Regions from separate parts of the Priestia sp. USM5 genome, predicted to be linked through region 2. Evidence: riboswitches for the same ligand, from Rfam matches in the RefSeq annotation. Region 2 holds a riboswitch; the other holds the start of a gene.

The links. Region 2 has a riboswitch for glycine ahead of gcvT (glycine cleavage system aminomethyltransferase GcvT). Riboswitches for the same ligand answer to the same signal wherever they lie in the genome.
Region 1: it holds a riboswitch for glycine, as region 2 does, so the genes downstream of both, ACWATA_RS22435 (amino acid permease) here and gcvT (glycine cleavage system aminomethyltransferase GcvT) in region 2, are expected to answer to the same signal.

What each region holds. Positions count from the first base shown of each region.
Region 1 covers NZ_JBSGKN010000001.1:4,255,495-4,263,755, reverse strand. The annotation lists gene rlmD (23S rRNA (uracil(1939)-C(5))-methyltransferase RlmD) at 1-1,041, shown strand, start outside; gene ACWATA_RS22440 (FAD-binding oxidoreductase) at 1,344-2,693, shown strand; glycine riboswitch at 2,893-2,973, shown strand; gene ACWATA_RS22435 (amino acid permease) at 3,133-4,476, shown strand; gene ACWATA_RS22430 (PAS domain-containing sensor histidine kinase) at 4,756-6,897, shown strand; gene ACWATA_RS22425 (YfhE family protein) at 7,321-7,437, opposite strand; gene ACWATA_RS22420 (GNAT family N-acetyltransferase) at 7,539-8,099, opposite strand.
Region 2 covers NZ_JBSGKN010000001.1:410,160-418,420, forward strand. The annotation lists gene comGB (competence type IV pilus assembly protein ComGB) at 1-165, shown strand, start outside; gene comGC (competence type IV pilus major pilin ComGC) at 180-491, shown strand; gene comGD (competence type IV pilus minor pilin ComGD) at 478-915, shown strand; gene ACWATA_RS02135 (type II secretion system protein) at 899-1,237, shown strand; gene comGF (competence type IV pilus minor pilin ComGF) at 1,234-1,671, shown strand; gene comGG (competence type IV pilus minor pilin ComGG) at 1,661-2,035, shown strand; gene ACWATA_RS02150 (YqzE family protein) at 2,079-2,264, shown strand; gene ACWATA_RS02155 (YqhG family protein) at 2,288-3,112, opposite strand; gene ACWATA_RS02160 (DEAD/DEAH box helicase) at 3,099-4,772, opposite strand; glycine riboswitch at 4,953-5,045, shown strand; gene gcvT (glycine cleavage system aminomethyltransferase GcvT) at 5,258-6,358, shown strand; gene gcvPA (aminomethyl-transferring glycine dehydrogenase subunit GcvPA) at 6,379-7,725, shown strand; gene gcvPB (aminomethyl-transferring glycine dehydrogenase subunit GcvPB) at 7,718-8,261, shown strand, end outside.

The sequences.
Region 1 (8,261 bases), 3.8 Mb from region 2:
TCATTAAAAAAAGTAGAGGAAAAAACTCGCCAAACGATTGGTATGGAAGATCCGTGGCGCTACCGTAATAAATCTCAGTTTCAAGTCGGCGTGGACAAACAAAAAGTCATTGCTGGTTTGTATGGACTGAATTCTCACCGCTTGATTGATATTGAAAACTGTCCCATTCAGCATAAAGCTACAAATCACGTGACAAAAGAAATAAAACGAATTTTACAAGACCTTCAAATTCCTATCTACAATGAGCGTAAACGCCGTGGAATTGTGCGTACCATTGTATCTCGAGTAGGGTTTGAAACGGGTGAAGTTCAAATTGTCTTGATTACGGCTAAAAAAGAAATTCCGAAAAAAGAGCTGCTGATGAAAGAAATTCAGCGCCGCCTACCGGAAGTGAAATCACTCGTACAAAACGTAAACGGTCAAAAAACATCGCTTATTTTTGGAGACGAAACGTTTACACTTGCTGGAAAGTCGGTGATTCAAGAAACGTTAGGTGATATCTCATTCGAACTTTCAGCGCGTGCATTTTTCCAACTGAATCCTCTCCAAACGGTGAAGCTATATGAAGAAGTAAAAAAAGCAGCTGCGCTAACAGGCAGTGAAAAAATCGTAGATGCTTACTGCGGAGTAGGGACAATTGGCTTATGGCTTGCTAAAGATGCCAAAGAAATTCGCGGAATGGACACGATTGAAGAATCCATTGTAGACGCGCGAAAAAATGCCAAAGATCATGGATTTGAGCATGCCACGTACGTAACAGGTCCGGCTGAAAAATGGATGCCGCAGTGGGTAAAAGAAGGCTGGAAGCCAGACGTTATCGTCGTTGACCCGCCGCGAACAGGCTGTGATGACAAGCTTCTAAAAACAATTTTACAAGTAAAGCCAAAGAAAGTGGTTTACGTATCTTGTAATCCATCCACATTAGCCAAAGATGTGCAGCAGCTGTCGAAGGCTTATAACGTTGATTACATTCAGCCTGTTGATATGTTCCCTCATACAGCGCACGTGGAGAATGTGGTGAGTTTGACGTTAAAGAAATAAATAGATGAAGAGTAAAGGGCAGATTTGGTTCTGCTCTTTTTTTATTTGAATTGGACTCTTGTTGGAAGAAAAAATATTCTAATATATCTAATTTGAATTATTGGAAAGTTAGGTTTTAGAAAGCATTGGAGCACCGAAAAGAAGTTTTATTAGTACTTATATTTCAGTAAATGAACTGAAATTTCATTTTTTATAGAGATGATAAACGCCAATCTAGTCTTGAAAACCCACACCCTCAACCACTCCAAGAATACTATAGTAATAAAACTGATAAAAAGTATATACAGAGGGGCAGAGGTCAAATGGACTCAATGTTTTTGAAAGGGCTTACGGGTAAAGTGGTAACGCCGAAAGACCCCATTTATGAGGAAGCTCGTCAGGAGTGGAATCGTGCTATTGATAAATTTCCGCTTGTGATTGTGTACTGTGAAAAAAAGCAGGATGTTGTAAATGCAATTCAATGGGCGCGCAAGCATCGTGTAGACATTCGCATTCGATCTGGCGGTCATCATTATGAAGGGTATTCTACGGGTGACTGTGTATTAGTCATTGATATCAGTCGGTTAAACGGGTTGAAATTGGATAGGAAACGGAACATCTTAAAGATGGAGGGAGGAGCAAAGAATACGGAAGTGTATGATTTTATCGGTTCGAACGGATATGTGTTTCCAGGAGGAACGTGTCCGACTGTTGGGGTGTCTGGCTTTACGCTCGGAGGAGGCTGGGGGCTTTCGAGCAGACTTTACGGATTAGGCTGTGACAGCTTGATAGAGCTAGAGTTGGTCAATTATGAAGGAAAGATTATTAAAGCAAACCAATCGTGTAACGCGGATCTTTTTTGGGCATGCCGAGGTTCTGGTGGCGGTAATTTTGGCGTTGTGGCAAGCATGACGTTTCAGCTTCCAAAACCGACGAACAGCTCTGTGACGCTTGTTCGCTTCTTTTATGTAGGTACTACAAGAGAAAAACAGGTACAAGTGATGAATATATGGCAAAGCTGGCTGCCTGAATTGGAAAAACGTATGACGCTAGTTGCCAGTTTTTATAATGCAGAAGGAGAAGGATTGGGCATATTTGCGAACGGCTTCTTTTACGGATCTCCAGAAAGAGCTCGAAAGATCTTGCAGCCTTTTGCAGAGGTGGAGGGGTTCCGAGTCGAGCTAGAGTCATTATCTTTTCTTGAAGCGGTACAAAAGATAGAAGCAACCTATCCTCCGTCTGAAAAATTTAAGTCAACGGGAAGATTTGTGCAAAGAAGTTATTCAGTTGGCGAGCTTGAAAATCTTGCAGATCTCATACAGCGTCCAGCAGAAGGTTCCGTTTACGCCGCGATTTCTTTTTATGCACTAGGAGGAGAAATTCGCAGTGTTGGTAACAGAGAAACGGCCTTCTTTTACAGAAACGCTAGATATATCCTGGGCTTTCAATCTGTATGGACAGACGATGCGTTTGCACGAGCAAACAGAGAGTGGCTGTATAAGCGATTTCAATATATTAAACGTATTACGAAAGGCTCCTATGTGAATTTCCCTATCAGCAACCTTAGAAACTACGAGTATGAGTATTTTGGAGACAACGCAGAGAGATTAGAAAGAGTAAATAAAAAGTACGATCCATTTAACGTATTTAGGTTTCCGCAGGGACTCAGGTAGCATGTAGAAAAGGATACTAAGTTGACGATTGAACCTGTTTCATTACCTTCTTTCGAAGAAGGTAAATAAATGAAAGTCATCTTTCTTGTTGACAAAGCATCCAACTGGTATTAGAATAAACAACTATTCGACAGTCATTATCTTAATCGAAAAATTTAATACGTAGAAAGCTATGATTGCTATGGATCACACTATAGCAGGAGCAGCTTCTGGAGAGATCGCGATAGTTTCGCGACGCCGAAGGGTTCACAATCTCAGGCAAAAGGACAGAAGAGTACCGGATATTTATTTGGTATGTTACTAATTGGTAGCATGTACCATAATATTTGTTATTCTTATGACCATGAGATTGGAGCGCATCCAATCTCTTTTTTTATTGGACTTTATTTTGTAGTCCGCACGATCGCATCAAAGGTTTTATTGTTAGGAGGAGTTAGAGTTGGAACAACGAGAATTAAAGAGGGATTTATCCAATCGTCATGTTCAGCTAATCGCGATTGGAGGAACCATTGGGACGGGATTATTTTTAGGTTCTGGTAAAGCCATACAGCTTGCAGGTCCCTCTATCATCTTTGCTTATTTAATTGTGGGTATTGCGCTTTTCTTTGTGATGAGAGCGCTAGGAGAACTACTGCTGTCTAAAGCAGGTTATCAATCGTTAACAGATATTGCTGAAGAGTATCTTGGACCATGGGCTTCATTTGTCACAGGGTGGACGTACTGGTTTTGCTGGATCATGACAGCTATGGCTGATGTGATTGCCGTTGGCGTATATGTGAAATATTGGTTCAATATTCCTCAGTGGATTCCTGCACTTATTTGTGTAATCATTTTATTAGGACTTAACTTATTAACCGTAAAATTATTTGGAGAATTAGAGTTTTGGTTTGCTTTAATAAAGGTTATTACGATTCTTGCGTTAATTGTTATTGGCGTTATTTTACTGGTAATCGGATTTAAAACAGATGCAGGATCCGTTACGGTTCAAAATCTTTGGAATCATGGAGGACTGTTTCCAAACGGTGTTTCAGGTTTCTTACTTTCATTCCAAATGGTTATTTTCGCATACGTCGGGGTTGAATTGGTAGGGGTATCGGCAGCGGAAACATCAAATCCCCAAAAAAATATTCCATCGGCCATTAATAAAATTCCGCTGCGAATCTTATTTTTCTATGTTGGAGCGCTTATCGTCCTTTTATTTATTAACCCGTGGATGGAATTGAATGCAGCAGAAAGCCCATTTGTTAAAACCTTTAGTTTAGTCGGAATTCCGCTTGCTGCTGGAATTATTAATTTTGTTGTATTAACTTCAGCCGCTTCTGCTTGTAATAGCGGAATGTTTTCAACAAGCCGTATCTTATATAACTTAAGTAAAAATGACCAAGGGCCATCTACGTTTGCAAAACTGAACAAAAACCACGTACCAAGCAACGGATTGTTTGTATCTACGCTGGTTATCTCGGCGGGAGCTTTGTTAAGCAAACTGATACCAGATCAAGCTTTTGGCATCGTAACAACCATCAGCGCTATTTGTTTCATTTGGGTGTGGAGTATCATTTTGATTTGCCATCTAAGATATAAAAAAACGCGTCCACAGCTGCATGCAGCATCAACATTCAAAGCACCGTTAACACCATTTATAAACTATGTTGTGCTAGCGTTGTTTGCAGTGATTCTTATTATTATGCTGTTTTCTGATGCGACGCGCCCAGCCTTATTGTTGACACCCGTTTGGTTTATTCTCTTATTTGGTTTTTACGGGGCTAGAAGGAAGAAGAAATAGTAAATGGGTGACCTCATCATTTCGTGATGGGGTCTTTTTATTGGAAGATAAATAATTGATTTCTACTGTATGAAGAAAATGCAGTAAGCAAAGTTTATATAAGAACCCTAAAAAAGTTTTAGCAGAAAATACAGTGAAAAAGCTCATAGTTTTCTGATAGTAATGTAGAACCAAATGCTTTTCTTCTATGTCTAAAGGTGGAATTCTATCATTTACATGGAAAAGTTTTCATTTTGCAGTACAATGGAGGTAGACTTCATTGAATTAAGGTGAACAAACATGAAATGGTTTAAATCTCATACGTTTTGGAAAATCTTCACGATTAATGTGCTTCTTATTTGTACCGTACTGACGCTAATGTTTATAGTTTCAAGAGTGATGCTGCCTAATATTTCTCAAGATCAATATCGACAGGTAACTGATAAAACCGTCAAGAGAATGAAAGAGCAAATTAACATCGTTATTAAAGATATTTGGAGCTTGGGCGACGAGGTACAGCAAGATCCTATTTTTTTATCAGATGATGAACAAGAGATAGACAAAGAACTGCAGAAAATAGTTAATATTTCACCGTATATCGATAGCGGAACCATTTTTAATACAAAAGGGTATGTGGAGCATTATTACCCAGATGATTTAAAGAGTATGAAGCACGTGAACTTAAGTAAAAGAAAATATTTTCAAGAAGCGCTGCGAACTAAAAAAATATATTTAAGCGATGTCGTTTCAGCAGACACAAAGCATTACATTGTGGTGATGGCAATTCCTATTTTGGATGAGCAGCAAAATGTAAAAAAAGTTATAAATTTAGCGCTGCGCATTGAAGAAAATAAAAGCTTTCAATCCATTTTTCAAACGTTCGATATAGGAGAGAACGGCTATACGTTTATTGTAGACCGCAATGGTAGAATTATTTCACACCCTGAGAAACAGAGAATCGGTGAAAATGCCAGGGAAAATGAAATCGTTCAGGAAACGATGAATCATAAATCAGGATATCAGCGCGTTGTGAACACCGAAGGTAAGTACTTCTTTGCGTCATTTGAATATATTCCTGTTTTGGATTGGGGAATTGTCGCTGAATTACCCGTTGAAGAAATTTACAGGCCTTATGAAACGTTTGAAAAAACGCTTTGGACCGTTTCAGGTATTACAATTTTACTGCTTTCTTTTTTTACTGCGTTATATGCAAGGCAAATTGTGAATCCTATTCGTAAACTATATGAATTGGCGGGACAAGTAGCGCGCGGGAATTTTAATCAAAAAATTCCGGAACGAGAAATTGAGCGGGGGGAAATCGGTACTTTATCTAAACAGTTTAATGAAATGATTAGCTATATACGCCATTCTAAAGCAAATTTACAGCAAAAAGAAAATCAGCTGCAGGAACAAAAAACGTTTTTAAGACAAGTCATTGACATTAATCCAAGCTATATTTATGCCATTAATCAAAAAAGGGAGTTCATTCTTGTTAATGAATCTTTTGCGATGCTGCTAGGTGAAAAATCTGATGACTTGATTGGACAACCAATTGATAAATATCAATTCAACCTTCAATCAGATCTTTTATATAAAGGGACGTTTTCAAACTGTACGCAAAACGGGATGGTATTAGAAGAACAGTTTAAAGATTCGAAAGGAAACCGGCGCTGGGTCGAAACAGCAAAACTTCCTATTATGAATGAAAAACAGGAAGTGATTCAAATGCTGTGCGTATCGACAGATATTACGGAGCGTAAAAAAGCAGAAGAGAAGCTTAGAACTTCTGAGAAGCTTGCCGTTGTAGGAGAACTTGCAGCTGGAGTTGCTCACGAGATCAAAAATCCTTTGACTTCTTTAAAAGGTTTTGTTCACTTATTAAAAGAACAAAATCCCAAAGATGCTTTGTATATAGATATCATGGAAACTGAATTAGAACGAATGAATGGAATCGTAGAAGAATTTTTGATGTTAGGAAAACCTCAGGTTATGAATGTTGAACCCTTGAATATGCAAGCGCTTGTTCAAGAAGTGTGCTCGCTTCTTGAACCTGAAGCAGTAGAAAAAAAGGTAGCTTTCATATTTGAAAGGGATGAGCAATTACCGCAGGTATATGGAGATAAAAATCAGTTAAAACAAGTATTTATTAATATTATTAAAAACTCTATCGAAGCAATGCCTGAAGGAGGGGGTATTCATATTACGATTAAAGCAAAAGAAAACCACCTTTGGCTGCAGCTTGCTGATGAAGGGCAAGGTATTCCTCCTGAACGGTTAGCGAAGATAGGTGAGCCTTTTTATAGTACAAAAGAAAAAGGTACAGGTTTAGGGCTGATGGTCAGCTATCGGATTATTAAAGCTCATCATGCGCAGATGACATTTTCTAGTCAGTTAAATCAAGGAACAAGTGTGGATATATTGTTTCCAATCATAAAAAAGTAGGGGAAGTTCCCCTACTTTTTATTATTATACTTATAATATATCAAAAGCTTTCATGTTACTAAAACAAACGAAAGTGCTAAAGAAGATATCCACAGGTTAACAAGAAGTTAACTGCTGAATTGTATAGGATATTCACAACTTTATCCACATTATTCACATTTTTTCAGAAAATTTACATAAAAATTACCCACTGTCATTTCAAGTTATGAAAGCGGTAATATACATATCTGATAAAGTTATGCACATTATCCACATAATTGTGGGTAAACTTTGTGGATATAGTAAAGTATTAAAAAATCGTAAATCATACGCATGAAATCTTCGCGTTATTATCTTTACATAATATAAAACGTCCTTCCGATACACAGTGTACAGAAAGGACGTTGGGATGATCAAGCGTTGGATAGAGATGTTTTGCCTCACTTATTTTTTCGTGTAGCCGCCTGCACGGTCTGCTTTTTTAAACTCGCGGCCGTAATAGATTTCTTGAGCGCTACTTAACGTATTTTTTGCGTTTTCTTTTCGTTTTTTTTCAGACATAAAAAAACCTCCAATTAACGTTTTTCGATCATGCTACTTATTTTTTCCAGAATCTCTCGTTTTTAATCATAAAAAAAGCTCTCCGTGTAACGGAGAGACTCTTACGCTTCTTTAAGCTGGTGATCTTCTTGAACGTCTTGTTCGTGACGCAGGTAGTATAATGTATACAAGTCTTTTGGAATTTCGTATAAATCATATACGTCTTCATGTTGATTAATTTCATCGTATAAAGCTTTGTGTGTTTCATTCGCAAGTACTGCATAAGGCAGTTTTTCGGCAGCCTTAATAGACCTGATGTTGATTTTGCGGATTCGCATAAAAATTCGCTCTATATTTAACTCAAAGAACAGTTCATTAAAGAACGCTTCTTTTGCAATTTGATTATATCCTTTTCCGTGAAACGGTTTGCCAAGCCAAGTGCCTAAAAAACCAGCTTGATCCTGTACATCAAATAAATTAATGGTGCCGATAGGGTTACCCCATTCATCTAAAATCGTGCGAGAAATAATTTCTCCATGATCTTCTGCTTCCATCGTTTGTTTAGTCACAAATAAAAATTCTTCATAGGAATGGGCTTTATGACGAACAAAAGGGAAGACATCAGGATGTACCATGAGTTCGTATAGAGATTGACAGTCATTTAGGTCACGTTTTTTTAACATAACTTTTCCCTCCTGATCGAGGGTATATACAGACTCCAATCAAGTCCCCACCCTCGAAATTTTTTAATAATTAAAAAAATTTCGGGGTGGGAATCGAACCCACTAGAACCAGTTACCTGGTGGCGCACCATTTGCCTTCCCATTACAAGTCAACAAACATAA
Region 2 (8,261 bases):
GAGCTGTATGATTACAGTCTATTTATGATGGAAAGAATGGAACAATTTATTTTTCGTATTTTAAAATATGTACAGCCGCTTACATTTTTGTTCATCGGAATTGTCATTCTGCTTATGTATATGTCCGTTATGCTTCCGATGTTAGAAGTGATGTCGAGCTTGTAGAAGGGTGAAAGAATATGATTCTAAAAGGTAATAAAGGGTTTACCCTTATTGAAATGTTAATCGTTATGCTCGTTATTACCGTGCTTTTGCTCATTATGATTCCAAATGTATTAAAGCATAATACGGTTATTAACAACAAAGGCTGCTCAGCTCTTGTCAAAACCGTAGAGGCTGAGGTACAAGTATATGAGCTTGAAAACGGCGAAAAACCAAGTCTAGAAGAGCTTGAAGCAGGAGGTTACTTAAAAGAAGGCACCGTGTGTCCAAATGGTCAAGCTATTCAAATTGACGGTACCGGAAAGGTTACGGCTAGTGGTTCTTCTTAAGCAAAAAGGATTTACCCTCATTGAGATGCTGATGGTTTTATTTATTGTGCAAGTGATGATGTTTTCCATTATCGTAACCATTCGGCCGCTTGTGGAATATTACAAAATCACATTATTCTTGCGACAGCTGCAAAGCGACACGTTTTATGTGCAGCAGACAGCCATGAACCGAGAATCTCCAATTAAAATTAACTTTGCACCGAAGGGAACAGAATATATTGTTTCTGATTCTCGTGCCGTTCTTTATAAGCGCGCCTATGACTCCACCATTCATATCACGTTTGGAAGCGGCAATTCCACGATACAATACAACAAAAACGGCAATATTTCTCAAGCAAAGACCATTTTTATCAGCAGTCAAAAGTTTAAATACAAAGTTACTTTTCAAATAGGTAGAGGGCGTTTTTATGTGGACAAGATGTAAGGGTCAGCAGGGCTATACCTTGTTAGAAATGCTTGTTTCATTTAGCATGCTTTTACTCCTAACCGGTACAATTATTCCTTTGTATGTTCAGATGAAGGAAGAAGAAAAGAAGCAATATGTTTCGTATCAAGCTGATGCTATCTTGCACGAAGAGCTATTGAAATATAAATATGAAACAGGATATAAACGGCGAGAAAAAATCGTAAAAGAAAACGTTGTGTTTTATCTGAAGTGGAACGGAGAAAGTGCTCAAAAGCTTTGTGTAGAATGGACAGATTCCGCTGATAAAATGAAAAAGAAGTGTGATGTGATGTTGAAGTGAAAAGTGAAAAAGGCTTTACGCTTGTAGAGATGTTAGTCAGTTTTGCTCTTTTTTTGATCATTGTTTCATTTTTCCCCATTATCATTCCGCTAGCTAAGCAAACATATAATCCAGACTTTAGTATGAATGAAATGGAGTGGGAAATTTTTGTGAATCAACTTGCTATGGAATATCGAGAAGCAAAAGAAGTGAGAATTCATGCGACTACGCTTACGTTGAAAATGGAAAATAATCAGATCATCACTTATGAACGATACGAAGACAAGATAAGAAGACAAGTGGATGAAAGTGGTCATGAAGTTGTGCTGCAGCATATTAAGAATATCATGTATGAACAGCAAAAAGAAAGGCTGCTGATTCGTTCAACAGACGGTGTTAACAAAGTTAGAGAAGAAACCATTACGACGTTTTTGATGCTTGCTTATGAAACATAATGAGCAAGGGTTTATTCTCCCGGTTGTGTTGGCATTTTGTGCGCTTTTTCTTCTGTTAGTAGCTCAGCAAACTACTTATTTTGTGACGAAAAGTTCATTTTATCAAGAAGTAGAGCAGAAAAATCGTCTGCAGCATCTTTTAGAAAACGCGGTTGTACATGTAAAAAAAGAAATAAAAGAACATAATAAATCTCCATCTGCACCCTTAGTGTTAGAAACGGGTACGGTTTCATACGACGTAGTAAGTGAAGATGAACAGATGATTATCCTAAAAATAAAGTGTCAAACACTGCAAGGAAGAGCATTGACAGAAACCGCATATATTCAAAAAAAGGACCAACACATTGTGAAGTGGACGGATTAAGTCTCTTTCTCTCCGGATATAATAGTGCTGAGGAGATGATTATATGAAAACGAATGATTATGTAAAATATATGACTCAGCAATTTGTACAATATATGGATCAGCCAAAAGAAGAGAGGAAAACGAAAAAGATTCAAAAAAAAGAAGAGCGAGCACCTTTTGCGAACAGATGGTTTGGAATGATTCCACTGTCGTTTATGCTGTGGTACCGAAAGAAAAAAGAAAGATGAGCATATCATATGCTCATCTTTTTTTAACCGGCTTGTGTTTTATTAAATTGACGTGACATCGTTTCTGGCGATATGTAAAATAAGCCACCGTTTATAAACTTAAATAAGATCGTCGGCTCGTATAGCTCTTGAAGCGCTGTTTTTTCGGTCATATATATTTCTGGCAGCTCTTCTGCTGTTTCGTAAAAATGATCAAGAAGCGCTAAGTCTTCGTACCATCTTTCCTGCGCTTTTTCTGCCCATTCAGTCGGTTGAGTTTTAACGTAGTCAGTCACGTATGATGTGAGTCGTGCAATCGCACTTTTCGGCTTAATAAAAGGTGAAAGAGTAAAGCAATAGTCCGAGATTTTAGATGATAAATTTTGATTAATGATTGATTCATGAAATGATTCAACGATTTGTCCGTTAATTAAATTAATGCCAAGCGACAAGAGCTCATCCTTTTTACGGTCGCATTTGTATGAGACTTTAATATTTAACGCAAGCCAAGGGTGTAAAGGCTGATTTGTTGGCTGAGCTGATGAAACTTGTTCATACAGATGAATAAACCCGCCTAGCTTTTGAGTAGAAGCGAAAATTTGATGCAGCCTAGGTGAGCCAAAATGAATTCGTTCTCCTTGAACAGAATCGTCTTCAAACGCGGGATCTGTAATGAAAGTGAGTGAAGCAGGATTTGCTTCTCCGCCTGTCTTTTCAACATAATGCCAATAAAATGGACGATTCATCAACTCTTTGTCAAGTTCGATTGTTAATTGAACCTTTAGATAAGATGGTGTTTCTGTGACAATAGAACAATTATTAGCTAGAAAGTAACGCTTTAAAAATTGATGAATATCAGTTTGCTGCATGCTGATCCTCCTCGCTGTCTTCGTATTGAATAATAGACGTCAAGTTCTCCATTTTGATTTTTATTTCTCCTTCACTCCGTGAATGAAATAAAATATCTTGAATATGCTCTTCGATATTTTTTAAATCAAGCTTTGTTAAAATATCATCTAACTCTCCAACAACTCGTTCAAAAAGGTTTATTTTTTCGTATAACAATTTTAAAATATGTTCTTCGACCGTATGTTGAATCGCTAAATTGTAAATGTGAACATCATGCTTTTGACCTAAACGATGTACCCTTCCAATTCGCTGTTCTAGACGCATTGGATTCCACGGTAGATCATAGTTAATAATATGATGACAAAACTGAAGGTTGATTCCTTCTCCGCCCGCTTCAGTGGCAATAAATACTTGCGCGTGGCTTTCAAAAAGCTGCTTCATCCAGTCTTTTTTACCTCGCTTAAATCCTCCTCTAAACGGTACAGAGGTAATTCCATGCTGTTTTAAATACCACTGTAAGTACAGTTGAGTTGCTCTGTACTCAGTGAAAATAATAACTTTGTCATCAATTTTTTGAACGAGCTCCAGAACTTTTTCTGCTTTTGCATTTTGCGGCACTTGCTGAAGTAGTTGCATTAACGGAGTAATCATATGTTCCGTTAATGCGCTGTTTTGATCTTCCTGACGTTCCAGCATGTTTTTTAATGTCATATACACCGCTTCACGGCTGCTGCAGGCCTCTCGCTGCAGGGTTAAAATTGAAAAAGCACTTGAAGGGTGCAGTCCGTTTCCTTTAAAAGACGTAATCGCATCGTATAGCTCGCGTTCTTTCGGTGAAAATTCAACAGGAATGGTTTGAACAATTCGCTTCGTCCATTCGATACCAGTATCATGGCGGCGATTTCGAATCATAACTTTGTTAACAAGCTCTTTTAAGTGCTCATCGTTTTGCAAAGAGCGTTTTTTAGCAGAAAATAATTCTTCGAAATAGTCTTTATTGCCGAGATGGCCAGGCTTTAAAAGAGAGACTAAGTTGAAAATTTCTTCAATTCGATTTTGAATCGGTGTTGCGGTTAGCAACAGACAAAATTTCTTTTTCAGGCTTTGAACAAATTCATAGTTTTTTGTTTTGTTGTTTTTAAGTTTATGAGCTTCATCAATGATGATGAGGTCGTAGTCTTGTTCTAGCACAATTTCTCGATGAGGGGAACGTTTTGCTGTATCAATTGAAGATACAACGATGTCACACTGATCCCACACATATGATTTTCTTTGAGGGACCGCGGGAATATAAAATTTTTGATTCAATTCCATAGCCCACTGTGAAACAAGCGAAGCTGGAACTAAAATGAGAACTTTTTTAACAAGCCCGCGAATCATATATTCCTTCAAAATTAACCCTGCTTCAATCGTTTTCCCTAGTCCTACTTCATCTGCTAAAATGGCTTTCCCATTCATTGTTTCGACTACTTGTTTGGCTACTTCGAGTTGATGAGGAAGCGGCGTTAAATCGGCTAAATGTTTTGGGCTTTGTAGCCCTTCAAATTCTGAGATAAGCGTTTGGTCTTCTATTTCATAGGCAAGTTTATACAAATCCCATGCAGACCAAGGGCCGTCTTGCTCCAATTTAGTTGAGAAGGCTGCTTCCCATGTTTCATCGATGTTTAATTTCACTTTCATGATAAAAATGCTCCTTTGTAAAAAATTTTTATTGAACAAATGATAAGAATCAGGTAGGATAAAAATATATTTAGAAAATTTGAAAAAGAAAATAGATTAGCACTTTACAAATGATTGTGTGAATAAAGAAAGATACATCTTTCAGTAGTATGCCCAACTTTACCAACTTTATAGAAGCGAATGACGACACGGGGAGAGACTACTTGAATGTAGCGCCGAAGGAGCAAGCAATAAAATTGTGAATCTCTCAGGCAAAAAGACTCTTGTTTGACGCAGCTCTGGAGAGTGTCTATGCGTTTATAGACCACCCACGAGGCAAACCTATTCGTTTATAGGTAAACTTTCAGGTGAAAAGGACAGAGACTTCCTACTAAATACAGTAGGGGGTTTTCTGTCCTTTTTTGTTTGGATACATAGTGATCCCCACACTATTTGAAAACTCCCCGTTATGAAAAGTTTCACGTGAAAAAGAGGAGGACATAAATATGACAACAGAATTACACAAAACGCCGCTTTATGATACCTATCAAAAATATGGTGCCAAAACAATTGATTTTGGAGGATGGGCTCTTCCCGTTCAATTTTCTTCTATTAAAGAAGAGCATGAAGCTGTACGTACAAAGGCAGGTCTTTTTGATGTCTCTCATATGGGAGAAATTCTTGTGACAGGAGCTGATAGCTTAGCTTTTCTTCAGCATACGATGACAAATGACGTTTCTACCCTTGTAGATGGAAAAGCGCAGTATACGGCTATGTGTTATGAAGACGGAGGCACGGTAGATGATTTGCTGATTTACAAAAAAGCAGATCAAGAGTATTTGCTGGTCGTAAACGCTGCTAATATTCAAAAAGACTATGAGTGGCTTGTGTCTCACAAACAAGGAGATGTAACGCTCGTTAATCAATCTGATGAAACTGCGCAGCTAGCATTACAAGGTCCTTTAGCAGAAAAAGTTTTACAAACGTTAACGAATGAAAATTTAGCTTCATTAAAGCCATTTACATTTGCTGATGATGTAGAAGTAGCGAATGTAAATGCTCTCGTTTCACGTACTGGATATACCGGAGAAGATGGTTTTGAAATTTATTGTTCTTCAGCTGACGCCTCTCACTTGTGGACGGCTATTTTAGAAGCAGGAAGTGAGGACGGTGTGTTGCCTTGCGGACTAGGAGCTCGCGATACGCTTCGTTTTGAAGCTACTTTGGCTTTATATGGCCAAGAGCTTTCAAAAGATATTACGCCCATTGAAGCTCGAATTGGATTTGCAGTAAAGACGAACAAAGACAGCTTTATTGGAAAAGAAGTGTTAAAAGAACAGCGTGAAAGCGGGGCACCTCGTAAGCTGGTAGGAATTGAAATGATTGATAAAGGTATACCAAGACACGGTTACGAAGTATTTGCAGATGAAGAACAAATTGGATTTGTGACAACAGGTACACAGTCACCGACATTAAAGAAAAACATCGGTTTAGCGCTATTATCAGCAGAGTATACAGAGCTTGGTCAAGAAGTGGAAGTGCAGGTTCGGAAAAAACGCTTAAAAGCAAAAGTGGTTTCAACACCTTTTTATAAACGTTCAAAGTAAGCTTTGGGGAGGAATTTAACATGTTACATCGCTATTTACCAATGACAGAACAAGATCAGCAGCAAATGTTAGCAGCAATTGGTGTTTCATCTGTTGATGATTTATTTTCAGATATTCCGCAGCGCGTTCGTTTTCAAGGAGAATACAATATTAAAAAAGCGGCTTCAGAGCCTCAGTTGTTAAAAGAATTAAATAATATGGCTGCTAAAAATGCTCATTTAAAAGACTATGCTTCTTTTTTAGGAGCAGGAGTTTACGATCATTACATGCCGGTTATTGTTGATCATGTTATTTCTCGTTCAGAATTTTATACGGCCTATACTCCGTATCAACCGGAAATTTCTCAAGGAGAACTTCAGGCCATCTTTGAATTTCAAACAATGATTTGTGAGTTAACGGGGATGGACGTGGCCAATTCTTCTATGTATGACGGAGGAACTGCTTTAGCAGAAGCCGCTATGCTCAGTGCGGGTCAAACGAAAAAGAAAAAAGTACTTGTCTCTGCGGCCGTTCACCCTGAGTCAAAAGATGTGTTAAAAACGTATGCGAAGGGTCAATACATTGAAGTGGTAGAAATCCCTGCAGCAGACGGCGTAACAGATATGATTGCATTAGAAAAAGAGATGGGAAGTGACGTGGCAGCTGTTATTGTCCAGTATCCAAATTTCTACGGACAAATCGAGCCGTTAAAAGAAATTGAAGAAATTACTCATCAAGAAAAATGTATGTTTGTGGTTTCAAGCAATCCTTTATCATTAGGTTTACTTACGCCTCCTGGAGAATTTGGAGCTGATATTGTCATTGGAGATGCACAGCCATTTGGTATTCCAAGTCAATTTGGAGGCCCGCACTGCGGATACTTTGCAACTACGTCTAAGCTTATGCGGAAAATTCCAGGACGATTAGTAGGGCAAACGGTGGATGAAAACGGTAAGCGAGGGTTTGTTTTAACCCTTCAAGCTCGTGAGCAGCATATACGCCGTGATAAAGCGACGTCTAACATTTGTTCAAATCAAGCGTTAAATGCTTTAGCGGCATCAGTTGCCATGACAGCTTTAGGCAAGCAAGGTGTAAAAGAAATGGCGCTGCAAAACTTATCAAAAACGCATTATGCATATGAAGCGTTAAAGGCAAAAGGGGTAAATGTAGCATTTGAAGGACCGTTTTTTAACGAATTAGTCGTGAAGCTTCCTGTTTCGGTAACAGAAGCAAACAATCATTTATTAGCATCAAAAATAATTGGCGGTTATGATCTTAGCCGTGATAACCAAGCGCTTGAAAATCACATGCTGCTTGCTTTTACAGAACTCCGTACAAAAGAGGAAATTGACCAACTTGTAAATGAATTGGGGGATCTTCATGCTTAATCAAAATCAATCACTTATTTTTGAAAGCAGTAAAGAAGGGCGAATCGGCTATTCATTGCCGGAGTTAGATGTTCCGCAAGTAAATGCTGAAGAGCTGCTTGGAAAAGCGTATGTCCGTACCGAAGCTCCTGAGCTTCCTGAAGTATCAGAACTCGATATTATGCGTCATTACACCGCGCTTTCAAAACGAAATCACGGAGTGGACTCAGGGTTTTATCCGCTTGGTTCATGCACGATGAAATATAATCCAAAAGTGAATGAACAAGCAGCACGGATTGCTGGGCTAGCGCATATTCATCCGCTTCAAGATGAGCAAACGGTTCAAGGTGCTCTCGAACTTTTATATGATTTACAAGAGCATTTAACAGAAATTACGGGAATGGATGAAGTAACACTTCAGCCAGCAGCGGGTGCTCATGGCGAGTGGACCGGGCTTATGATGATTCGTGCCTATCATGAAGCAAATGGTGAGACGCAGCGAACAAAAGTCATTGTTCCAGACTCAGCTCACGGAACGAACCCTGCTTCGGCAACAG